DNA from 4 places in the Streptomyces sp. NBC_00876 genome. Region 1 is predicted to be linked to each of the others. Evidence: riboswitches for the same ligand, from Rfam matches in the RefSeq annotation. Region 1 holds a riboswitch; each other region holds the start of a gene.
What was found. Region 1 has a riboswitch for S-adenosylmethionine ahead of OG782_RS32370 (hypothetical protein). Riboswitches for the same ligand answer to the same signal wherever they lie in the genome.
Positions count from the first base shown of each region.

Region 2: linked by a shared signal. The riboswitch ahead of OG782_RS35190 (putative leader peptide) and the one ahead of OG782_RS32370 (hypothetical protein) in region 1 are both predicted to bind S-adenosylmethionine.
Region 3: linked by a shared signal. The riboswitch ahead of thrC (threonine synthase) and the one ahead of OG782_RS32370 (hypothetical protein) in region 1 are both predicted to bind S-adenosylmethionine.
Region 4: linked by a shared signal. The riboswitch ahead of OG782_RS09585 (aminotransferase class V-fold PLP-dependent enzyme) and the one ahead of OG782_RS32370 (hypothetical protein) in region 1 are both predicted to bind S-adenosylmethionine.

Region 1 covers NZ_CP108800.1:7,390,601-7,395,130, reverse strand. Annotated here, with positions in the region: gene OG782_RS32375 (LacI family DNA-binding transcriptional regulator) at 11-1,018, opposite strand; gene OG782_RS32370 (hypothetical protein) at 1,527-1,922, opposite strand; SAM riboswitch class IV at 1,970-2,079, opposite strand; gene OG782_RS32365 (phosphocholine-specific phospholipase C) at 2,199-4,265, opposite strand; partial or broken gene OG782_RS32360 (SAM-dependent methyltransferase) at 4,444-4,530, opposite strand, start outside.
Region 2 covers NZ_CP108800.1:8,068,130-8,072,659, reverse strand. Annotated here, with positions in the region: gene OG782_RS35200 (NtaA/DmoA family FMN-dependent monooxygenase) at 1-373, opposite strand, end outside; gene OG782_RS35195 (LLM class flavin-dependent oxidoreductase) at 392-1,636, opposite strand; gene OG782_RS35190 (putative leader peptide) at 1,710-1,826, opposite strand; SAM riboswitch class IV at 1,866-1,978, opposite strand; gene OG782_RS35185 (sugar ABC transporter permease) at 2,172-3,443, opposite strand; gene OG782_RS35180 (ATP-binding cassette domain-containing protein) at 3,440-4,228, opposite strand; gene OG782_RS35175 (sugar ABC transporter substrate-binding protein) at 4,329-4,530, opposite strand, start outside.
Region 3 covers NZ_CP108800.1:4,746,984-4,751,513, reverse strand. Annotated here, with positions in the region: gene OG782_RS20810 (MoaD/ThiS family protein) at 289-567, opposite strand; gene thrC (threonine synthase) at 609-1,901, opposite strand; SAM riboswitch class I at 1,919-2,045, opposite strand; gene OG782_RS20800 (glucosyl-3-phosphoglycerate synthase) at 2,200-3,159, shown strand; gene OG782_RS20795 (trehalose-6-phosphate synthase) at 3,213-4,530, shown strand, end outside.
Region 4 covers NZ_CP108800.1:2,179,309-2,183,838, forward strand. Annotated here, with positions in the region: gene OG782_RS09580 (Lrp/AsnC family transcriptional regulator) at 1-176, shown strand, start outside; gene OG782_RS09585 (aminotransferase class V-fold PLP-dependent enzyme) at 248-1,624, opposite strand; SAM riboswitch class IV at 1,799-1,916, opposite strand; gene trpD (anthranilate phosphoribosyltransferase) at 2,000-3,064, opposite strand; gene OG782_RS09595 (cytochrome bc complex cytochrome b subunit) at 3,188-4,530, opposite strand, start outside.

The DNA.
Region 1 (4,530 bases):
GGCGCCAGGACTACTTCGGGGCGGGGCCGGTACTCTCCCGCACCGTCAGTTCCGGCGCCAGCAGCTCGACTTCGTCCGTGCCGCGGCCGGAGAGCTTGGCGACGACCTGCTCGACCGAGCGGCGCCCCATCTCCTGCGCGGGGATGGCCACCGAGGTGAGCCGTACCGAGGCCTGCGAGGCCACCTGCTCGGGACAGATCGCGACCACCGACACGTCCTCGGGGACGGCCCGGCCCTGCTGCCTCAGCAGGTTGAGCAGCGGCTCCACCGCCGACTCGTTCTGCACGATGAACCCGGTGGTGCCGGGACGCTCGTCGAATATCCGCGACAGGGTCTGGGCCATCGCCGGGTAGCCGCCCTCGCAGGGCCGGTGCAGCACCCGCACGCCGGTCTCCTGCGCCTTGGCACGCACTCCGTCGACGGTCCGCTCGGCGAAGCCGGTGTGCCGCTCGTATACGGCGGCCGCCTCGCCGATCACGGCGACCTCGCGATGACCGAGGCCGGCGAGGTGCTCCACGCAGAGCGCTCCGGTCGCCTCGAAGTCGAGATCCACACAGGTCAGCCCGTCGGTGTCGGCGGGCAGTCCGATGAGCACGGCCGCGCGGTCGGTCTCGCGCAGCAACGGCAGCCGCTCGTCGTGCAGTTCGACGTCCATCAGGATCATCGCGTCGGCGAGCGAGCTGCCCGCGATGCGCCGCACCGCCGCGGGGCCCTCCTCCCCGGTGAGGAGCAGGACGTCGTAGCCGTGGGTACGGGCCGTGGTGGCAACCGCGATGGCGATCTCCATCATCACGGGGACGTACATGTCGGTACGCAGGGGGACCATCAGCGCGATGATGTTCGACCGGCTGCTCGCCAGCGCCCGCGCACCGGCGTTGGGGTGGTAGCCGAGCTGCTGGATGCTCTGCTCCACGCGCTGCCTGGTGGGCACCGAGATGGAGCGTTTCCCACTGAGGACGTAGCTCACCGTGCTCGCCGAGACTCCGGCATGCTGCGCGACCTCGGCCAGGGTGACCATTCAGCTCTCCATCACGTGACGACGTCGGACACCGGCACGCATACCGGCCTGCTGCGACAGTTCGGCCAGATGAGGCGAAGCGCTTCGACTGGCCACCCTCCGCCTGCGACATGCGCAGATGATGCGAGACTAGACCCGCACACACAGCGTGTCCATAGCAGCGTCGAAGCGCTTCGACTCATCGCCTCCCGCTCGTTCCGGCCATGGCAGCAGCCATGGGGCTACCGCCACGATATGCCGGACACCCGGTTCGGAACATCAGCGGGACCGGGTGACTGCGCGCCTCGGGCCGCCGGCGGTGTCCAGTCGCCCAGTCAGTCGGCGATCTCCTGACCGGCCGCACCGGCATCGGTGAGCTGCGGCCGGTCGCCGCTGCCCGCACCGGAGCCCGGTCCGTCGTTGCGGTACTCCGCGAACCGGTCGTCCTTCCAGGAGAACCCGCTCCCCCGCTCGGTGTGCGGTGACCCGATTGCGACCCCTCGCTCTGCGGCCCGGTCCAGCCGTGGATCTACGCCTGTCCGCCGCCGCGCGCGGCGTCGCACAGGACCCCGCCCTCGAACCCGACGTTGACCAGTCCCTCCACCTTGCCGCCGGCGTCGACGAGCTTCAGCGCATGCCACAGCTCCAGCCAGTACACGCGTCCGCGGTGACCGGCGAGCCTCGTCCGCAGCACGTCCGGCGCATGGGTCCACACCTCGGGGAGGTGTCCCGCGTAGTCGAAGGCGGGCCGCAGTTCGACCCATCCGTCGTCACGGACGTCGCCCGCGGTGAGCAGGATCTCGACGGCCTGCCCGGGCTCCTGCCGGCACTTCTTGGCGTGGATCCAGTGCACATGGTGGCCCGCGGCGTACCGTGCGCAGCCGTCGTTCAGGACGGAGTCGTTCTGGGGGAGATGACGCAGCATGACGGGCTCGCCTTCCGGGTTGTGGGACCCCGAGTGCCCTGCACCGCGGTCCGCTGTTCCCCGTGCCCTGCGCACGGGGCAGGTCGTCACCCGGAGCACCCGCAGCGGAGCGGGGTGCCGTCCAGCAAGCCGGGGCTGTGCGCTGGAACTCATGACCCGAGGAAACTCTAACCCACACGAACAGCACGACCCGACGGGTGGTCAGGAACGTACGGGAGCGCCCGTACCCGGGCGCCACCCCCACGTGTCCCGTCCGGTCCGCCGGGTCCGCCGCACTCAGCCGGTGATGAGACCCGGGTCGCTCGAACCGGATTCGCCCGTCTCGACGTGCCCGGCGAAACGGCGCAGGAAGCCCGCGTCCGCGTCGGAGGTGACGGTGACGTCGTACCAGCGCTTGCTGCTTCGCAGGTCAAGGGTGTGCTTCACGGTCGCCCCGGCACCGACGGTGAAGGTCTGCGCCGCTCCCCCGTATCCGACCGCGCTGCGGACGGTGAGGTGGACGGCGCCGGAGCCTGCGTTGGACAGGGTGAGCTCAAGCTTTCCACCGACGGCTGTATGACGTGCCGTCACCTCGGGGCCGGCTGTCTTGCCGGGGGCCCGGAAGGCACGCAGGAAGCCGTTCGGGCCGTGGACGGTGAGGTCGGTCACCCCCTGCGAGTAGGCGGTGTTCCAGGCGTCCGACAGCGACTTCCCCGCCTCGGTGGTGTACGTCCAGGGCCCGTCGATCCGGTTGGCGGACGTCACCAGGAACTGCGCACCGGCGTCCGCACCGCCGCTGAAGGTGAGACGGAACTTCCCGGTGGCCGGGTCGGCGGCGCCGTCGACGAAGGGCGCGTAGCGCAGCGGCCGGGTGGGACGGGACCCCTTCTCCTGCTTGGGCACACTGCCGGTGGCGGGCGGCGCGGGTTTGTAGTCGGGGTGCCGGTCGCCGTCCGGGGGCTCGTAGGCGGCGGTCGACGGCAACGAGGGCGACGAGGTGTCGGTACGGCGGAAGTCGAAGGCGGAGGTGAGGTCGCCGCAGATGGCGCGCCGCCAGGGCGAGATGTTGGGCTCGCGCACACCGAAGCGCTCCTCCATGAACCGGATGACGGAGGTGTGGTCGAAGACCTCCGAGCACGCGTACCCGCCGGTGCTCCACGGGGACACGACCATCATGGGTACGCGCTGGCCGAGCCCGTACGGCCCTGCCACGTACCGGATGTCGCCGGGGAAGTAGTCGGCGGAGGTGTCCACGGTGGACAGGCCCTGGGAGGCGCCGGACGGCACGAACGGCGGCACCACGTGATCGAAGAAGCCGTCGTTCTCGTCGTAGGTGATGAAGAGAGCCGTCCTGCCCCAGACCTCGGGATCGGCGGTCAGTGCGTCCAGCACCTGCGCGATGTACCAGGCGCCGTAATTCGCGGGCCAGTTGGGGTGCTCACTGAAGGCCTCGGGGGCGACGATCCACGACACCTTCGGAAGCGTCCCGGCCTGGATGTCGGCCTTCAGGTCGTCGAGGAGCCCGCCGCCGTTCTTGATGTCCGTTCCCGTGCGCGCCTTGTCGTGGAGCGGATCCCCGGGTGCGGCATTGCGATAATTGTTGAAGTAGAGGAGCGAGTTGTCGCCGTACGTCCCTCGGTAGGCATCATCGATCCACCCCCAGGACCCGTCGGCGTCGAGCCCGTCGCCGATGTCCTGGTAGACCTTCCACGACACCCCGGCCTGCTCCAGGCGCTCGGGGTAGGTGGTCCAGCCGTACCCGGACTCGTCGTTGCCGAGCACGGGACCGCCACCGGTGCGGTCGTTCCCGGTGTATCCGCTCCACAGGTAGTAGCGGTTCGGGTCGGTCGACCCGATGAACGAGCAGTGGTAGGCATCGCAGACGGTGAACGCGTCGGCGAGGGCGTAGTGGAACGGGATGTCCTCACGGGTGAGGTGGGCCATCGTGGTCGCCGTCTTGGCAGGCACCCACTTGTCGTACGCGCCCTTGTTGAACGCCCAGTGACCGCCCGCCCAGTCGTGGTTCAGGTCCTGGAGGAACTGCATCCCGAGATCGTCGGCCGGCGGCCGGAAGGGCAGCACCTCCCTGCCGAGAAGATCCTTCTGGTGCCAGACCGGCTTTCCGCTGGGAAGCGTGACCGGCCGCGGGTCACCGTATCCGCGTACACCCTTCATCGTGCCGAAGTAGTGGTCGAAGGAACGGTTCTCCTGCATGAGTACGACGATGTGCTCGACGTCCTGGAGCGTTCCGGTACGCCCCCGCGCGGGAAGGGAGGCGGCGCGGGCGATGCTGGACGACAACGCGGTGAAGGCTGCGGTGCCTCCGGCGAGTTGCAGGAGCCGGCGACGGTTCAGTTCAGCCATGGGTGGGGGCCTCTGCGGGGTGAGGGGACGTGGGGCGAAAGCGACTGGAGTTTTCCAGAATCGGCACGCCTACGGAAGGCCCGTGCAGTGTGCACGCGGTGGCTTTCGGCCGAACAGACGGCAACGGACCGGAACGGAACGGATCCAATCGGAACAGCCGGCCAATGTTCCCCTGCCCCTACGGTTTCCGGGCCACAGCCCCGTAGACCGAAACGGGCTGAGTCTCCACCGGGAGCTCGCGGAGGTTGAGCTCCGGGTGCCAGTC
Region 2 (4,530 bases), 680 kb from region 1:
GCCGGGCCACTTCGTAGGGCTCGTTGAAGGTGGAGTTGATGGTGCCGGTCAGTCCGAGGTGTTCGGTGACGGCGGCGAGGGCGGACAGCACAGTGAAGGTGTCGGGGCGGCCCACTACGTCCAAGTCGTATAGCTGGCCGCCCTGTTCACGCAGACGTAGTCCTTCGGCGAGGAACAGGAAGTCGAACTTGGCGCGTTCGGCGGTACGCGCGAAGTGCGCGAACGAGCTGAACTCGACGTGGCTGCCGGCAGCCGGGTCGCTCCACACGGTGGTGTTGTTGACACCCGGGAAGTGCGCCGCGAGATGGATCTGCTTCAACGGCTTGGCGGTGTTGCTGGCGGTGCTGCTGCCGGTGCCCTGGTTGGTGCTCATGTCGGTGGTCCCTCCGGCTCAGACGGTGGCGTAGCGGTTGGCGGGGCGGGCGAGTCCGAGCAGCCCGCGCAGGGTGTCGGCCTCGTAGGCGTTCCGGAAGGCGCCGCGGCTCTGCAGTTCGGGCACGAGTGCACGGGTGATCGCCGTGAGGTCGTGGCCGATCACGGCGGGGCGCAGGCGGAAGCCGGACAGCCCGGTCTGCTGCCATGCGAGGAGCAGGTCCGCCAGTTGCGCGGGCGTGCCGGTGAACACCTTCGCGTCGCTGGTGTACGGGCGGCCGGCCAGCCTGTCCAGGCGGTCGCGGCGGGCTGCCGCCGCTGCGGGGTCGTCGTCGAGGAACACCACGAGGTCACCGAAGATGTGCAGGGGTTCCGCGGCCCGGCCCGCCGCCGCCTGTTCGGCGCGGATCTCGTCGATGACGGCTGCGGCCTGCCCGGTGTCGTGCGGGGTGACGTAGCCGATGTCCGTCGAGCGGGCCACCAGTTGGAAGGGAACACTGCCGTGCGCCAGGGCACTGACGACCGGTTGCCCCTGCGGGGGCCGGGGCGTGATCGAGGGGCCCTTGACGTTGAAGTGGCGGCTCTCGAAGTCGATGTAGTGCAGCTTCTCGCGGTCGATGAAGCGGCCTGTGGTGACGTCGCGGATCTCCGCGCCGTCCTCCCAGCTGTCCCACAGCCGGCGTACCGCCTCGATGTGGTCACCGGCCTCGTCGAAGAGCTCGGCGGTCAGCTCCCGTACATCCGGACGGTCCAGGTCCTCGCCGCGCAGGGAGCGGAAGGCGGGGAAGGAGGGGAACGGACGGCGGCCGACGTGGGCCGCCTCATTGCTCCGGGCCGACACCTGGATGCGCAGACCGGCCCGGCCGGTGCTCACATAGTCGAGGGTGGCGATCGCCTTGGAGATGTGGAACGGCTCCGTGTGCGTGGCGACCACGGTCGGCACCAGCCCGATGTGCCGGGTCAGCGGGGCCACCCGCGCGGCGATGAGCACCGCGTCGAGCCGCCCGCGCACCTCGTCGGTGCGGCCGTCGGCCTCCGTGGGCTGCGAGGACTGGAGCCCGAACGCGTCCTCGATCGTCACGAAGTCGAGCAGGCCGCGCTCGGCCTCCTGGACGATGTCGGTCCAGTACGCGGCGGTGAGCAGATCGCGGGGACGTGCCGACGGCTCGCGCCATGCGGCCGGATGCCAGCCCGCACCGTCGAGCGCGACGGCGAGGTGAAGCGGAGAGGACAGGGCAGGGTGCGGCGATGGTGATGCGGACACGAAAGGGTGCCTTCCTGAACGACCGTGGGTGATCGCCGGGCCTCGTCGGGAGGTGCGGCGTCGCGGGTACGGGTCAGGAACGACAGAGCGCGCCGGCCACGCGCTGGAGATCGATGTGCGGCCGGGAGTACAGGTGGACGCGGCGCCTCGGAGCAAGAACCCTGACGAGCGGGCAGGAATCCGATGGCATGACCGTCGCCTCCGTTCGTCCGGATCGGCGGGCCCGAGGGCCTCGCGCCTGCGGGAACCCGGGCGGGTCCCGCCCGGTCTCCCCTGAAGCACCCCGCCACGCAGGAGGGTTGCCGGTCAGCGAGCCAGGGCTTGACGCTGACACTCATGACCTGTCAGGAACGCTACGCGCGGCGGCAGCGGCGCGCAATGCCCCTCAGATCATGGCCGTGCTCACACCGGGTTGCGTGCTCGTGTGACGTGCTCGTGTGACGTGCTCGTGTGACGTGCTCATGTGACCTTGAGAGGGAACACCGCGGCTGTGCCATCTGTTCCTTGTGCGTTCACGCGTTCACGCGTTCACGCGTTACGCGCGTCCCGCGGCCTTCTGGCTCCTGCGGGACAGGGAGTCGACGACCACGGCGGCGAGCAGGACCGATCCCGTGATCATGAACTGGACCGCGTTGCTGACGCCCATGATGTTCATCCCGGACTGGATGGATCCGATGACCAGCGCGCCGAGCAGCGCCGACCAGACGGAACCGCGCCCGCCGAACAGGCTCGTGCCGCCGATGACGGCGGCGGCGATGACGTTCATCAGCAGGTTGCCGCCTCCCGAGGTCTGACTCGCCGACTGGATCTGCCCGGCGAGGAAGAGGCCCCCGACGGCTGCCATGGTGCCGGCGATCGAGAAGACGGACATGCGGACGAACGGCACGCTGATGCCTGCCCTTCGCGCACCCTCCGAGTTGCCGCCGACCGCGAAGACCTTCCGTCCGTACGTGGTGCGGCGCAGTACGAAGTCCAGGACCACGAGCACGATCAGGAAGATCAGCAGGGCCAGCGGGAGGCCCTGGTACCGGTTGAGGATGTACGCGGTGGTGAAGGCGATCGCGGCAATGACGACCGTACGCAGCACGATTTCGGCGACCGGGCGGGAGGGCACTCTGGCTCTCCTGCGGCGCGCGGCGTCCAGCAGGGAGGCCGCCAGGAACAGTCCGACCCCTGCCGCCGCGGTCGCGTAGGCGGCTGCCGGGCTGTGGTAGATGGTCGAGTAGATCTCGGCGACGATGCTGTCGGCCGGGATGTTGACCGTGCCGCTGGAGCCGAGCACCTGAAGCATCAGCCCGTTCCAGGCGAGGTTGCCCGCAAGGGTGACGACGAACGCGGGTACTCCGACCTTCGCGAAGAAGAAGCCCTGGATGAGGCCGACGGCCGTTCCACCCAGCACGGCGATCAGGAGCGCCAGCCATTCGTTCATGCCGTTCAGGACGTTGAGTACCGCGAAGATCGCGGCGCACAGACCGCTGACGGACCCGACGGACAGGTCGATCTCGCCGAGGAGCAGCACGAAGACGATGCCGACGGCGATCATGCCGGTGCCGACGATCTGCTGGCTGAGGTCGGAGAGGTTCTGGGCCGAGAGGAACGTGCTGTTCAGACTGCCGAACACCGTCCAGATGATGATCACGGCGATGACGACGGGGAGGGAGCCCAGTTCCCCGCTGCGCATCTTGCGCCAGAACTCCCCGGCGTACCCGCGGATGCCCTCCTCGCGGACGAGCAGGCGGGTGTCGACGGCGGGCATGGCGTCGTGTGCGGGTTCCTGGGGGTCGTCGTGTGCGGGTTCCCGGGTCATCGCTCCTCCTCCTTCTCCTCCCGCTTTCGGGCCTGGCGGCGGGTGACGGCGCTGTCGGAGGCTCCGGTGATGGCGGAGATGATCTCCTCGGTGGTGGTCGAACGCCGGTCGAAGAAGCCGTTGTTGCGTCCCAGGCGCATCACCGCGATCCGGTCCGCGACCGCCATCACGTCCACCATGTTGTGGCTGACCAGGATGGTTCCGAGGCCGCGTTCCCTGAGCCGCTCGACCAGGTCTAGGACCTCGGCCGTCTGCTCCACGCCCAGGGCCGCGGTGGGCTCGTCCAGGATGACGACCTTCGGGTCGCCGATCAGGGAACGGGCGATGGCCACCGTCTGGCGCTGCCCTCCGGACAGGGAGGCGACGGGGATGCGGACGCTGGGGATGCGGATGGAGAGGGTGTCGAGCAGTTCGCGCGAACGCTGGTCCATGCGTACCTCGTCGAGCACGCCGAAGCGGCGGAGTTCGCGGCCGAGGAAGAGGTTGCCGACCACGTCGAGGTTGTCGCACAGGGCCAGGTCCTGGTAGACGGTCGCGATGCCGAGGTTCTGGGCGTCGTGGGGGCGGCCGATGGCGACCGGGCGGCCCTGCCACTCGATGACGCCCTCGTCCGGCGGGTTGACTCCCGCGATGGCCTTGACCGCGGTCGACTTGCCGGCGCCGTTGTCGCCGACGAGCGCGACGACTTCGCCGGGGTGGACCTCGAGGTCGAAGCCCGACAGTGCCTGGACGGCGCCGAAGCGCTTGGAGATCCCCCGCAGAGTGAGCACAGGTGCTTCCGGCAACGGAACCGCCTCCTGGGTTGCCCGTACGCACGGGCTGACACTCTCGGCCCCCGACGGGCGAGCCGCGCGGTGCGGCTCGCCCGGTTGCGTGGAGCCGGGGTTACTGGAGGCCGGCCTTCGCACAGGCGTCGGCGTAGGCGGGAGTGCAGATCTCATCGACGGTGTACAGGCCGTCCTTGACGACGGTTTCCTTGATGTTGTCCTTGTTGACCACGACCGGCGTCAGCAGCTTGGCCGGGACCTTCTGGCCGCTGCCGCTGGTGACGGTGATCGGCGTCAGGGACTTGGGGATGGCCTTGCCC
Region 3 (4,530 bases), 2.6 Mb from region 1:
AGCACCGATCGCCCGAAGATGAGGAATCCACAAGAATGCAGGGCAAGTCGGGCCAGGCAAAGGCGACTTATGACTCAAGGGGAGTGAACACTTTGGCTGCATCTGGTCACGGCCAGGCGCATTCTCATATGCGGGCGGCACGGGCAGCGAAGGGGACTTCCCTCACTCTACCGCGCTCAACCATGCAGAATTGCCCCCTCCGCTTCTCTCGCAGAGGGGGCAATTCCGGTGACACGGTGAAGTCGGGCCGCGGGGGCGGCCCGGACGACGGGCCCGGGGGCCCGGGGCTCAGCAGCCGCCGGCGACGGCCGGGATGATCGAGATTCCGGCGCCGTCCGGGGTGACCGCTTCCAGGCCGCCCTCGAAGCGCACGTCGTCGTCGTTGACGTACACGTTCACGAAGCGCCGCAGCTTGCCCTGGTCGTCCAGGACGCGGGCGGCGATGCCCGGGTGGTCCTTCTCCAGGGACTCGATGACCTCGGAGAGGATCGCGCCCTCGGCCGGGACCTCGGCCTGGCCGCCCGTGTAGGTGCGGAGGATGGTGGGGATACGGACCTTGACGCTCATGGTGGGTGCCCTTCCTGAAGTCTCGGGTGGTCGAACGCTTCTCAGCTGGTGGCGAGTCCGGCGGCGCGGAAGGCTTCCAGGCTCGGGCGGATCGTGGCGCTCGCCTGCGAGGTGGCGGCCACCGCGTCCAGCGTCTTGAGGCCGTCGCCGGTGTTCAGGACGACGGTGGTGAGCGACGGGTCCAGCAGACCGGCCTCGATCAGCTTCTTCGTCACGCCGACCGTCACCCCGCCCGCGGTCTCGGCGAAGATGCCCTCGGTGCGGGCCAGCAGCTTGATCGCTTCGACGACCTGCTCGTCGTCGACGTCCTCGACGGCGCCGCCGGTGCGGCGGGCGATGTCCAGGACGTACGGGCCGTCGGCCGGGTTGCCGATCGCCAGGGACTTGGCGATCGTGTTCGGCTTCTGCGGCCGCACGACGTCGAGACCGGCCTTGAAGGCGGCGGAGACCGGGGAGCAGCCCTCGGCCTGGGCGCCGAAGATCTTGTACGGCTTGTCCTCGACCAGGCCGAGCCTGATCAGCTCCTGGAGACCCTTGTCGATCTTCGTGAGCTGCGAGCCGGACGCGATCGGGATGACGATCTGGTCGGGCAGCTGCCAGCCGAGCTGCTCGCAGATCTCGTAGGCGAGGGTCTTGGAACCCTCGCCGTAGTACGGGCGCAGGTTGACGTTGACGAAGCCCCAGCCCTCGCCGAGCGGGTCGCCGATGAGCTCGGAGCAGAAGCGGTTGACGTCGTCGTAGTTGCCCTCGATGCCGACCAGCTCACCGCCGTACACCGCGGCCATGACGACCTTGCCCTGCTCCAGGTCGTGCGGGATGAACACGCAGGACCGCAGGCCGGCGCGGGCGGCGGCGGCGCCCACCGCTCCGGCGAGGTTGCCGGTGGAGGAGCAGGACAGGGTGGTGAATCCGAAGGCGCGGGCGGCCTCGACGGCGATCGCGACGACACGGTCCTTGAAGGAGTGCGTCGGGTTGCCGGAGTCGTCCTTGACGTACAGGCCGCCGGTGACGCCCAGCTCACGGGCGAGGTTGTCGGCCTTGACCAGCTTGGTGAAGCCGGGGTTGATGTTGGGCTTGTCCGCGACGTCGGAGGGGACCGGCAGCAGCGGCGCGTAGCGCCAGATGTTGTTCGGACCGGCCTCGATGCGCTTCTTCAGCTCGTCCGGGGAGCCGCTCGGCAGGTCGTACGCCACTTCGAGCGGCCCGAAACAGGACGCGCAGGCGAAAATGGGGCCGAGTTCGAATCGCTCTCCGCATTCGCGGCAGGAAAGCGCCGCGGCGGGACCGAGGTCCACGGAAGATTCGGTGTTTGCTGCAACAGTCTCAACAGCCATGATGGCGAGGCCCTTTCTCCTCATCTTCCTCGTGACGCATTTCGCCACAAGACGGAATTGGCACCTTCCCCACCTGACCTCGCGGTCGGCAGGAGGGTTGCCGGGACTTCAACGGGCCGTTCCCTCAGTCCCTCTGGATGAGCGCTATGGCACTGGATCATGGATCCAGGCGTTTATCGGCGGACGGACCCCCGGCATGCGACGGTCATCTGCGTTGTTCAAGACTGTAACCGAAGCACCGGACTGTTGAGATAGTCGTCCGAACCGCGAGATGGATCACATACAGGGAGTATCGACCGTGCTGGAAGAGGTCGAACGCTGGCTGACCAGGCGTTCCTGGTCGGCCGCCGACCGCCCGCTGGAGCGTCTCCTGGCCGCCCGGGGCCCCGGCGGGAGTGCCGCCGGCCACGGCCGTGTGAGTGTCGTCCTGCCCGCCCTGAACGAGGCGGCGACGGTCGGGGACATCGTGGCGACGATCCGGCGCGAGCTCATGGAGAAGGTCCGGCTGGTCGACGAACTCGTGGTGATCGACTCCGGCTCCACGGACGCCACCGCCGAGGTCGCCCGCCGGGCCGGCGCCCGGGTGGTGCACCGGGACGCGATCCTCCCCCGCGTCCCCGCCGCCCCGGGCAAGGGCGAGGTGCTCTGGCGCTCACTCCTGGTGACCGGCGGCGACATCGTGTGCTTCATCGACGCGGACCTGAAGGACTTCTCTGCGGACTTCGTCTCCGGCATCGTCGGCCCGCTGCTGACCGACCCGGACGTGCAGTTCGTCAAGGCGATGTACGACCGCCCCCTCGACGGGACCGCAGGCCAGGGCGGCCGGGTGACCGAGCTGGTGGCCCGGCCGCTGCTCAATCTCCACTGGCCGCGGCTGGCCGGCTTCGTCCAGCCGCTGGGCGGCGAGTACGCCGTACGCCGCTCACTGCTGGAGCGGCTGCCCTTCCCGGTCGGTTACGGAGTGGAGCTGGGCCTGCTCGTCGACGCCCTGCACACCGTCGGCCTCGACGCGCTCGCCCAGGTGGACGTCGGGGTCAGGAAACACCGCCACCAGGACGGCCAGGCCCTGGGCCGGATGGCGGCCGCCATCTACCGCACCGCCCAGCTGCGGCTCTCCCGCGGGCACCTGGTCCGACCGTCGCTGACGCAGTTCGAGCGCGGCGAGCACGGTTTCGTCCCGCACACGTACGCGGTGGACACCGAGGAACGGCCGCCGATGCGGGAGATCGAGGAGTACGTGTCACGCCGCGCGGCGTGACAACGGCCGACTTCGCACGTTTGGGCGCTTCGCGATCGGGCTAGGTTCCGCCCATGGTCTCCGAGCACGCCCTCCAGCCCGCTGCCCAGGTCCTCGTCGCGTCCAACCGCGGCCCGGTGTCGTACGCCCTGCGCGAGGACGGTTCCCTCGACGCGAAACGGGGCGGCGGCGGACTCGTCTCCGGCCTGAGCGCCGTCGACGACAAGATGTGGGTGTGCGCCGCACTCGGGGACGGCGACCGCGAGGCGGTGCGGCGCGGGGTCGGCGAGCCGGGAGTCCGGATGCTCGACATCGACGCGGACGTGCACGCCGACGCGTACAACGGCATCGCCAACTCGGTGCTCTGGTTCGTCCACCACCTGCTCTACCAGACCCCCTTCGAGCCCGTCTTCGACGCGGAGTTCCGCCGGCAGTGGGCCTCCTTCGAGACGTACAACCGGGCCTTCGCCGAGGCGCTCGCCGAGGAGGCGGGCGAGGGTGCGGCGGTCCTCGTGCAGGACTACCACCTGGCGCTGGTGCCCGGCATGCTCCGCGAACTCCGCCCCGACCTGCGGATCGGCCACTTCTCGCACACCCCGTGGGCGCCCGTCGACTACTTCCGGATCCTGCCCGACGACATCGCCGAACAGCTGCTGCGCGGCATCCTGGGCGCCGACCGGGCGGCATTCCTGACCCGGCGCTGGGCGGACGCGTTCATCGGCTGCTGCACGGAGATCCTGGGCGGCACCGGCCACACCCGGATCGGTGTGCACGGGCTCGGCGCCGACGCGGACTTCCTGCGCCGGCGCGCGCACGAGGCGGACGTGGACGAGCGGATGGCGGCGCTGCGGGAGCAGGTGGGCCCCGGCCGGAAGACGATCGTGCGGGTGGACCGTACGGAACTGTCCAAGAACATCGTCCGCGGTCTGCACGCCTACCGCGCCCTGCTCGACGGCCGGCCCGAATGGCGCGGCCGCGTCGTGCACGTCGCGTTCGCCTACCCCTCGCGGCAGGACCTGGCGGTGTACCGGGAGTACACCGCCGAGGTGCAGCGCGTCGCCGACGCGATCAACGCGGCGTACGGGACGCCGGACTGGACCCCGGTCGTCCTCCACGTCAAGGACGACTTCGCCCGCTCGCTGGCCGCGTACCGGCTGGCCGACGTGGCGCTCGTCAACCCGATCCGGGACGGGATGAACCTGGTCGCCAAGGAGGTCCCGGTCGTCTCCGACCACGGCTGCGTGCTGGTGCTGTCGCGGGAGGCGGGGGCGTACGAGGAGCTGGGCGCCGACGCGATCACGGTGAACCCGTACGACGTGTCCGCCACCGCCGAGGCCCTGCACGAGGCGTTGACGACACCGGACGGCGAACGGGCGGAGCGCTCGAAGCGGC
Region 4 (4,530 bases), 5.2 Mb from region 1:
GTACGTACGACCTGATCGCCATGGTCCGGGTGGCCAAGCACGACGATCTCGCCGATGTCATCCCCGGCCGGATCAGCAAGATCCCCGGTGTCGAGGGAACCGACACCCACGTGGCGTTCCGTACGTACTCGCAGCACGACCTGGAGGCGGCCTTCGCCATCGGTCTGGACGCCTAGACGCCTAGGCGTCAGCACGTGGGGCCGGGTACGGACAGCTGTCCGTACCCGGCCCCACGTGCTGACGGGCCTCAGATCTGCGCCGTGCCCCGGTCCGGGACGCAACGGCCGTCCTCGGTGCGGTACTTCCACTGGGCGCCCTCGCTGACGAGCTCCCCGACGGCCCGCAGGAAACGCTCGATGTGCTCGTCCGGCGTACCGGCGCCGAAGCTGACCCGGATCGCGTTGAGGGACCGCTCACCCGGCTCGGCCTCCGGCGCGCCGCACTCGCCGACGTCCTGCGGGTCGCTGCCGAGCAGGGTGCGCACCAGCGGGTGGGCGCAGAACAGGCCGTCGCGCACCCCGATGCCGTACTCGGCGGAGAGCGCCGCGGCGAAGTGCGAGCTGTTCCAGCCCTCCACCACGAAGGAGATGACGCCGACCCGCGGGGCGTCGTCGCCGAACAGCGAGAGCACCTTGACCTCGGGCACCTCGGCGAGTCCGGCGCGGACCGCGGAGACCAGCTGCTGCTCGCGGGCGACCAGGCTGTCGAATCCGGCCTCGGTGAGCGCCTTGCAGGCGGAGGCGATGGAGTAGACGCCGATGACGTTGGGCGAGCCGGCCTCGTGGCGGGCGGCGGTGGTGTGCCACTCGACGTCCACCCCGCCGTCGGTGCGCCGGGCGACCTTGCGGGAGGCGCCGCCGCCGGCCAGGTAGGGCTCGGCGTCGCGCAGCCAGTCGGAGCGGCCGGCGAGGACGCCCGAGCCGAACGGCGCGTACAGCTTGTGTCCGGAGAAGGCGACCCAGTCGACGTCCAGCTCGGCGATGTCGACGGGGTGGTGCGGGGCGAGCTGGGCGGCGTCCAGCACGATCCGTGCGCCATGGGCGTGCGCGGCGGCGGCGAGCTCCTTGACCGGCCACAGCTCGCCGGTGACGTTGGAGGCGCCGGTGACGCAGACCAGCGCGGGGCCGTAGGGGTCCCGGTCGGCGAGCGCCCGCTCGAGCGTGGCGACGGCCTGGGCCGGGGTGCGCGGGGCGTTCAGGTACGTCACCCGGGCGTCGCGCCAGGGCAGCAGCGAGGCGTGGTGCTCGGTCTCGTACACGAACACCTGGCAGTCGGCGGGCACGGCCGCGGCCAGCAGGTTGAGCGAGTCCGTGGTCGACCGGGTGAAGATCACCTGGTCGTCGGGGCGGCAGCCGAGGAACTCCGCGACGGTGACGCGGCTGGACTCGAAGAGGTCCGTGGAGAGCTGCGAGAGGTATCCGGCACCGCGGTGGACGCTGCCGTAGTACGGGGCGTAGGCGGCGACGTCGTCCCACACCCGCTGCAGGGCCGGGGCGCTGGCGGCGTAGTCCAGCGCGGCGTAGGTGACCTCACCGCCGGTGACCAGCGGAACCGTCACATCCTTGCCCAGAACCGGCAGAGGCGCACAAATGGACTGGTCGGTGGCAGCGGTGAAGACAGACATGGCGAACTCCCGTAACAGGCAGGCGAATTCCGCGTGCCTGCGGATACGCGGCAGCACGGAAGGAAGAAAGAGGGGTGTGCGGAGGAGGGCCGAAAAGCCCTATCGCATTCGCTTGCTCACAAGAGGCTCCCTGAGGACCAGGACCCCACGGGTGGACATCTCACGATGTCGAGGGGTCCGCGCTTGCCGCAGACCTCGCTGCCTGCGGCCTGGTCTTCACCCGGGGCACCCCGCCACGGACGGAGGGTTGCCGGACAGCGGGCCGGGGCCGTAGTCGCTGTCACTCATGACCTGCCCAGCATCTTGCCATACGTACGGAAACACGCAAGGCGCAGTCCGTATGACGGACTGCGCCCTGCCTCACATCCCGTGCGTTCAGGCGTTGCTGGCCACGACCCATCTCTCCAGCGCGCGCCCGGCCGCCCCCGAGTCGATGGACTCGGCGGCCTTCGCCATACCGGCGGTCAGCTGCTCGGTGAGCGTCCCCTCGCCCGGGTCCAGCGCGACCAGCGCCGCCGCCGAGTTGAGCAGGACGGCGTCCCGTACGGGCCCGGTCTCCCCCGCGAGCAGCCGGCGGGCCACATCGGCGTTGTACGAGGCGTCGGCGCCCCGCAGCGCCTCCACCGGCACCAGGTCGAGGCCGACGTCGCGCGGGTCGAAGGCCTCCTCGCGCACCACCCCGTTCCTGGCCACCCAGACGCGGGAGGTCGCGGTGGTGGTCAGCTCGTCCAGACCGTCGTCGCCGCGGAAGACCAGGGCGGAGTTGCCGCGCTCCGCGAGGACACCCGCGACGATGGGGGCCATCCGCAGGTCGGCGACACCGATGGCCTGCGAGCGGACCCTGGCCGGGTTGGTGAGCGGCCCGAGGATGTTGAACGTGGTCGGCGCGCCGAGCTCCGAGCGGGCCTTCGCCGCGTGCCGCAGGGCCGGGTGGAACTTCACCGCGAAGCAGAAGGTGATGCCCGCCTCCTCCGCGACCTCGACGACACGCTGCGCAGGCAGGTCGAGATTGACGCCGAGCTTGCCCAGGACGTCGGAGGAACCGCTGGCCGACGAGGAGGCACGGTTGCCGTGCTTGACGACCTTGGCACCGGCTCCGGCCACGACGATCGCCGACATGGTGGAGATGTTGACCGTCTTGGCCATGTCGCCGCCGGTGCCGACGATGTCGACCGTACGGCCGGGCACCTCGATGGTGGTGGCGTGCTCGTACATCGCACGGACCAGACCGGACACCTCGGTGACGGTCTCGCCCTTCGCGCGGAGCGCCACGGCGAAGCCGGCGATCTGCGCGTCGGTCGCCGCGCCGCTCATGATGCGGTCCATCGCCCACGCGGTGTCGTCGGCGCTCAGGTCCTCGCCGCGCAGCAGCGGGATCAGCACGCCCGGCCAGGAACGGGCCGCCACGCTGTCGCCGCCGACCGGGGTCACAACGTTCATGGTCCACTCCTGGGGTCCACAGCCGATAAAGGGGATGCGACCACCCTATCGAGCCCCGGGGACAGCGAAGAGCCCCGTCCATCGAACGGACGGGGCTCCTGCTGTGGCGATCAGTTCAGGTGATCAGTGGTGGCCGTGGCCGCTGTTGATCTCCTTGTACTCCTCGGCGGTGGGCTTGGCGATCTGGTTGTTCTCGCCGTAGTAGCCCTTGCTGAGCCTGGCCCGCAGCTTCTGCACCGGGGACACCTTGCGCCGGACACCGTTCTCGTCGACCGTCGGGCCGATCTCGACCGGCTTGTACTGCTCGTGCGCGGTGAGCGTGTGCAGCTGCGCCGGTGAGAGCGGCTCGTGGACCTCGACGAACTCACCGTGCGGCAGGCGCTTGATGAGACCGGACTCGCGTCCGTGCAGCACCTTCTCCTTGTCCCGGCGCTGAAGGCCGAGGCAGATCCGCCTGGTCACGATGAACGCGATGACCGGGCCCACGAAGATGAAGATCCGGACGAACCACGAGATGGCGTTCAGCGACAGGTGGAAGTGCGTGGCCCACAGGTCGTTGCCACCGCCGATGAAGACGATGACGTACTCGGTGATCCAGGCGACGCCGAAGGCCGTACGGGTGGGGGTGTTGCGCGGGCGGTCCAGGATGTGGTGCTCGCGCTTGTCCCCGGTGATCCAGGACTCGATGAACGGGTAGACCGCGATGATCGCGAGCACCAGCCCGAAGGCCATCAGCGGGATGAACACACCCAGGACGAGCGTGTGGCCCCAGAGGTTGATCTCCCAGCCGGGCATCACTCGGATCAGACCCTCGGCGAAGCCCATGTACCAGTCGGGCTGTGCGCCGGTGGACACCTGGTCCGGGCGGTACGGGCCGATGGCCCAGATCGGGTTGATCGAGGCGATGCCCGCGATGACGGCGATGACGCCGAAGACCAGGAAGAAGAACCCTCCGGCCTTCGCCATGTACACCGGCAGCAGCGGCATGCCCACGACGTTCTTGTTGGTCCGGCCGGGACCCGCGAACTGCGTGTGCTTGTGGTAGAAGACCAGGATCAGGTGGCCCACCAGCAGCCCGAGCATGATGCCCGGCAGCAGCAGGATGTGGATCGAGTAGAACCGTGCGACGAAGTCGCCGCCCGGGAACTCCCCGCCGAACAGGAACATCGAGATGTACGTACCGACGACCGGCGTGGCCAGGATCGCGCCCTGGGTGAAGCGGACACCCGTACCCGAGAGCAGGTCGTCCGGGAGCGAGTAGCCGGTGAAGCCGGTGAACATGCCGAGGACGAACAGCAGGAAGCCGAACATCCAGTTGATCTCGCGGGGCTTGCGGAACGCGCCCGTGAAGAACACGCGCATCATGTGCACGAACATGCCGGCCAGGAAGATCAGCGCGGCCCAGTGGTGGATCTGCCGGACGAGCAGACCACCGCGGACGTCGAAGCTGATGTCCAGCGTCGAGG